Regions from separate parts of the Streptomyces sp. MMCC 100 genome, predicted to be linked through region 2. Evidence: predicted binding sites of a transcription regulator. Region 2 holds the regulator's gene; the other holds the start of a gene.
The links. The regulator HrcA, encoded in region 2, represses chaperone genes, less so after heat shock. The targets are predictions, from matches to a motif close to TTNGCACTCNGNNNNNCNGAGTGCNAA.
Positions count from the first base shown of each region.

Region 1 (3,192 bases), 6.5 Mb from region 2:
CGGGCGGTATGTGCGCGCGCATTTATCGCACTCCACGGTGAACCGTCCCGCCCGGCCGGGTCATTCCGTCCGCGGCCGCCGGCCAGCCGTGACCCGGACCACATCCGGCCGGAGGGCAGGCGGGAACGCCCGAGGGCGGCACCCCCTTCTCGGGGAGTGCCGCCCTCGGTCCGTACTGGACGGTCGATCAACCGGAACCGGTCGATCAGAAGTCCATGTCACCGCCCGGCATGCCGCCCGGGGCGCCCGCCGCAGCGGCCTTCTCCGGCTTGTCGGCGATGACGGCCTCGGTGGTGAGGAACAGCGCGGCGATGGAGGCGGCGTTCTGCAGGGCAGAGCGGGTCACCTTCGCCGGGTCGATGATGCCCTCGGCGATCATGTCGACGTACTCACCGGAGGCGGCGTTCAGGCCGTGGCCGACGGTCAGGTTGCGGACCTTCTCCACGACGACGCCGCCCTCGAGACCACCGTTGACGGCGATCTGCTTCAGCGGGGCCTCCAGGGCGAGCTTCACGGCGTTGGCGCCGGTCGCCTCGTCACCCGACAGCTCCAGCTTCTCGAAGACCTGGGAGGCCTGGAGCAGGGCCACGCCACCACCGGCGACGATGCCCTCCTCGACGGCCGCCTTCGCGTTGCGAACGGCGTCCTCGATGCGGTGCTTGCGCTCCTTGAGCTCGACCTCGGTGGCGGCACCGGCCTTGATGACGGCCACGCCGCCGGCCAGCTTCGCCAGGCGCTCCTGGAGCTTCTCGCGGTCGTAGTCCGAGTCGCTGTTCTCGATCTCGGCGCGGATCTGGTTGACCCGGCCCTGGACCTGGTCGGCCGAGCCGGCGCCGTCCACGATCGTGGTCTCGTCCTTGGTGATGACGACCTTGCGCGCGCTGCCCAGCAGGTCCAGCGTGGCGTTCTCGAGCTTGAGGCCGACCTCCTCGGAGATGACCTCGCCACCCGTGAGGATGGCGATGTCGCCGAGCATGGCCTTGCGGCGGTCGCCGAAGCCCGGGGCCTTGACGGCGACGGACTTGAAGGTGCCGCGGATCTTGTTGACGACCAGGGTCGACAGGGCCTCGCCCTCGACGTCCTCGGCGATGATCAGCAGCGGCTTGCCCGACTGCATGACCTTCTCCAGGAGCGGCAGCAGGTCCTTGACGTTGCCGATCTTGGAGTTGGCGATCAGGATGTACGGGTCGTCGAGCGACGCCTCCATACGCTCCATGTCGGTGGCGAAGTACGCCGAGATGTAGCCCTTGTCGAAGCGCATACCCTCGGTGAGCTCCAGCTCCAGACCGAAGGTCTGGGACTCCTCGACGGTGATGACGCCTTCCTTGCCGACCTTGTCCATGGCCTCGGCGATGAGCTCGCCGATCTGGGTGTCGGCGGCGGAGATGGAGGCCGTGGAGGCGATCTGCTCCTTGGTCTCGACGTCCTTCGCCTGCTCGAGCAGGGCGGCGGAGACGGCCTCGACGGCCTTCTCGATACCGCGCTTCAGGGCCATCGGGTTGGCGCCGGCCGCGACGTTGCGCAGGCCTTCCTTGACCAGGGCCTGGGCGAGAACGGTCGCGGTGGTCGTACCGTCACCGGCGACGTCGTCCGTCTTCTTGGCGACTTCCTTGACCAGCTCGGCGCCGATCTTCTCGTACGGGTCCTCGAGTTCGATCTCCTTGGCGATGGAGACACCATCGTTGGTGATCGTGGGGGCGCCCCACTTCTTCTCGAGGACGACGTTGCGGCCCTTGGGGCCGAGCGTCACCTTGACGGCGTCCGCGAGCTGGTTCATGCCGCGCTCGAGGCCGCGCCGCGCCTCCTCGTCGAACGCGATGATCTTGGCCATGTGAAGTGGTCCCTCCAGGACTGGGGGTGATTCCTTCGGACCGCGCCCGCGCCCGCGACGGACGGCTCGCCGGCCTTGTGGTTCCTTCCCCACCCGGCCTGCGGGCCTCACCGACCCGGTCCTTCGTTGTCACTCTCACCTTCAGAGTGCTAACGCAATGATTAGCACTCGCCCCCATCGAGTGCAAGCGCCTCTCGGGGATCGGGCCCCGCCGTCAGCCACCCGCGAACAAGGGGACGGCGCGTGTCCGGGCAGGCCGAAGGGCCCGTACCCCGGGAGGTACGGGCCCTTCGGATGAAGACCGGGTGCTGCGGTGGCCGCGCGTCTCAGGCGCTGAGGCGAACCATGTCGGCCTGCGGGCCCTTCTGACCCTGCGAGATCTCGAACTCGACCCGCTGGCCTTCTTCGAGGGTGCGGTAGCCGTCCATCTGAATCGCGCTGTAGTGGACGAAAACATCCGCACCACCGTCGACCGCGATGAAGCCGTACCCCTTCTCCGCGTTGAACCACTTGACGGTGCCCTGAGCCATGCCTAACTCCCCTATTACTGGCCCTTGCACAGATCCACACTTCGCGGACCCGGGTCAGACCTCACCCCCTCACGACTGGGGGCGTGCGCCGGAACGCGTCGACCGCGGCTGAATGTATCTGTCCAACTGCCGTCTGCAACAGGTCAATCGGACGAGAAATCTGGACGTACCCGGTCCGGAATGTGGCGAGAATTCGCCTGAATTCGGGTCAAGTCGGGTCATACAAAGGGAACAAAAGCCGCAGAATACGCTCGCACTTTGGCTGCTTCTTGTCGGGCGGGCGGCAGGAATTAACGGTTCCCGTTGTGCCGATCGGGAGCGCGTTCCCCAACTCTACCGCGCTCAATCACATGGAATTGCCCCCTCCGTTTCTCTTACGGAGAGGGCAATCGGCACTACGACGCGTATCAGCCGCCGGCGACCGCGGGGATGATCGAGACGCCCGCGCCGTCCGGCGTCGCCGTCTCCAGGCCCTGCTCGAAGCGGACGTCGTCGTCGTTGACGTAGACGTTGACGAAGCGGCGCAGCTTGCCCTGGTCGTCCAGGACGCGGGCGGCGATGCCGGTGTGGTTCTTCTCCAGGTCGGAGATGACCTCCCCGAGGTTGGCGCCGTCGGCGCTCACCTCGGCCTTGCCACCGGTGTAGGTGCGCAGGATGGTCGGGATACGAACGGTCACGCTCATGCGAGGCCAGCCTCTCGGAAGGAATCCAGGTTCGGGCGGATCGTGGCGGTGAGGCCGGTACCGGCCACCGCGTCGAGGGTCTTGAGGCCGTCGCCGGTGTTGAGGACGACGGTGGTGAGCGACGGGTCAAGCACGCCGTTCTCGATCA
Region 1 covers NZ_JBGORK020000001.1:7,643,464-7,646,655, forward strand. Annotated here, with positions in the region: gene groL (chaperonin GroEL) at 206-1,831, opposite strand; gene ABS735_RS35445 (cold-shock protein) at 2,158-2,361, opposite strand; gene ABS735_RS35450 (MoaD/ThiS family protein) at 2,769-3,044, opposite strand; gene thrC (threonine synthase) at 3,041-3,192, opposite strand, start outside.
Region 1: the regulator HrcA is predicted to act here: its motif matches at 1,993-2,019, upstream of groL (chaperonin GroEL).

Region 2 (3,192 bases):
GGGATCGGCCGGTACCTCGGGAACGGGCTGCGGTTTCTTCCACGGAGGGGTCAGGTCGGCGGAGTACTGGCGCATTCTGCCGACGATACGAGGAACGCCCGCCCCGTGATCAGCGCGACACGCCGAACCGGGCGGCCAGCGCGTCGCGTTGGGCACGGACGAACGCCGCGTCCACCACCGCTCCGTGACCGGGTACGTACAGCGCGTCCGCGCCGCCCAGCTCCAGCAGCCGGTCCAGGGCCGCGGGCCAGCGCGCCGGTACGGCGTCGGGGCCCGCCTGCGGTTCGCCCGACTCCTCGACCAGGTCGCCGCAGAAGACGACCGCCGGGGAGCCCGGCACCAGCACCGCCAGGTCCTGTCCGGTGTGCCCCGGTCCCACGTCGGCCAGCAGCACCCGCCTCCCGGCGCCCAGGCCGAGCACGCACTCGCCGCCGACCTCGCGCGGGACGGGGACGAGGGCGTCGGCCGCCGCCCGCGCCGCCCGCGCGTCCAGCCCCTCCGCCACCGCGTCCGCGCGCAGCGCCTCACGCCCCTGTCCGCCCGGCGCGAACAGCGCGCCCGTACCCGCAGCGCCGTACACCTCCGCGCCCGCGAACGCCGCGGCGCCGAAGACGTGGTCGAAATGCGGGTGGGTCAGCGCGAGATGTGTCACACGGCGGCCGGCGAGCCGCCGCGCCGCCTCGTGCAGCCGGGTGCCCTCCTCCAGGCTCGACCCCGCGTCCACCATCAACGCCGTGTCCGCGCCGAGCACCAGCCCCGCCGTGCAGTCCCACCCCGGCAGCCGGCACCGCCCCACCCCGTCCGCCAGCCGCTCCCAGCCCAGCTCTTCCCAAGTCACCTTCACGGCGACGACGCTAACGGCATCGTCACGGCCTTGCCGGGTGCGTACCCGACGGCCGTACACTGGCCCGGGGAAGTCTGGCACTCGCGAGCCATGAGTGCCAGGACAGACAGGTCAGACAGGCCGAAACGGGCGGACGACAGCTGGAGGTGCGCGCCGAATGCTCAGTGAACGCAGGCTTCAGGTGCTGCGCGCCATCGTCCAGGACTACGTCGGCACCGAGGAACCGGTCGGTTCCAAGGCCCTCACCGAGCGGCACAACCTCGGCGTCTCCCCGGCCACCGTGCGCAATGACATGGCGGCACTGGAGGACGAGGGGTTCATCGCCCAGCCGCACACCAGCGCCGGGCGCATCCCGACCGACAAGGGCTACCGGCTCTTCGTCGACAAGCTGGCGGGCGTCAAGCCGATGACCGCGCCCGAGCGGCGTGCCATCCAGAACTTCCTGGAGGGCGCCGTCGACCTCGACGACGTGGTGGCCCGCACGGTGCGGCTGCTCGCGCAGCTCACCCGGCAGGTCGCCGTCGTGCAGTACCCGTCGCTGACCCGCTCGACCGTGCGGCACGTGGAGCTGCTCTCGCTCGCGCCCGCGCGTCTGATGCTCGTGCTGATCACGGACACCGGCCGGGTCGAGCAGCGGATGGTCGACTGCCCGGCGCCGTTCGGCGAGGCTTCGCTGGCCGATCTGCGGGCGCGGCTCAACAGCCGGGTCGCGGGACGCCGTTTCACGGACGTGCCGTCTCTGGTGGAAGATCTGGCGGAGGCGTTCGAGGCCGAGGATCGCGGTACGGTCTCCACCGTGCTCTCCACTCTCCTGGAGACGCTGGTCGAGGAGAACGAGGAGCGGCTGATGATCGGCGGCACCGCCAATCTGACCCGCTTCGGGCACGACTTCCCCTTGGTGATCCGGCCGGTGCTGGAGGCGCTGGAGGAGCAGGTCGTGCTCCTCAAGCTGCTCGGCGAGGCGAAGGATCCGGGCGTGACCGTACGGATCGGTCATGAGAACGCCCACGAGGGACTCAACTCAACGTCCGTCGTGTCGGTCGGCTACGGTTCGGGCGGCGAGGCGGTTGCCAAGCTCGGCGTGGTCGGACCGACCCGCATGGACTACCCGGGAACGATGGGAGCGGTACGCGCAGTGGCACGGTACGTCGGACAGATCCTGGCGGAGTCGTAGGTGGCCACGGACTACTACGCCGTACTCGGCGTGCGCCGCGACGCGTCTCAGGACGAGATCAAGAAGGCGTTCCGGAGGCTCGCGCGCGAGCTGCACCCGGACGTCAACCCCGATCCGAAGACCCAGGAGCGGTTCAAGGAGATCAACGCCGCCTACGAGGTGCTGTCGGACCCGCAGAAGAAGCAGGTCTACGACCTCGGCGGCGACCCGCTCTCGCAGGCGGGCGGCGGCGGGGCCGGCGGCTTCGGCGCGGGTGGCTTCGGGAACTTCTCGGACATCATGGACGCGTTCTTCGGTACGGCGTCGCAGCGCGGGCCGCGCTCGCGCACCCGCCGCGGCCAGGACGCGATGATCCGCATCGAGGTCGAGCTGGACGAGGCCGCCTTCGGTACGACCAAGGACATCCAGGTCGACACCGCGGTCGTCTGCAACACCTGCAACGGCGAGGGCGCGGCGCCCGGCACGTCGGCCCAGACGTGTGACATGTGCCGCGGCCGCGGTGAGGTCTCGCAGGTCACCCGGTCCTTCCTGGGCCAGGTCATGACCTCCCGACCCTGTCCGCAGTGCCAGGGCTTCGGCACCGTGGTCCCGACCCCGTGCCCCGAGTGCGCGGGCGACGGCCGGGTCCGCTCCCGGCGCACCCTCACCGTGAAGATCCCGGCCGGTGTGGACAACGGCACCCGGATCCAGCTCGCGGGCGAGGGCGAGGTCGGCCCCGGCGGCGGCCCCGCCGGTGACCTGTACGTCGAGATCCACGAGCTGCCGCACTCCACGTTCCAGCGTCGCGGAGACGACCTGCACTGCACGGTCACCATCCCGATGACGGCGGCGGCCCTCGGCACGAAGGTGCCGCTGGAGACCCTCGACGGCATGGAGGAGGTCGACATCCGCCCGGGCACCCAGTCCGGCCAGTCGATCCCGAAGCACGGCCGGGGCGTCACCCACCTGCGCGGTGGCGGCCGCGGCGACCTCATCGTCCACGTCGAGGTCACCACCCCGGGCAAGCTCGACCCCGAGCAGGAACGCCTCCTGCGCGAGCTGGCCAAGCTCCGCGGCGAGGAACGCCCGACGGGGCAGTTCCAGCCGGGGCAGCAGGGGCTGTTCTCCCGGTTGAAGGACGCCTTCAACGGGCGCTGACGGGCCTTCGACGGGCGCTGAAAGCACCTCCGGGGAT
Region 2 covers NZ_JBGORK020000001.1:1,099,047-1,102,238, forward strand. Annotated here, with positions in the region: gene ABS735_RS05030 (DUF3097 domain-containing protein) at 1-75, opposite strand, end outside; gene ABS735_RS05035 (MBL fold metallo-hydrolase) at 110-844, opposite strand; gene hrcA (heat-inducible transcriptional repressor HrcA) at 1,002-2,018, shown strand; gene dnaJ (molecular chaperone DnaJ) at 2,019-3,155, shown strand.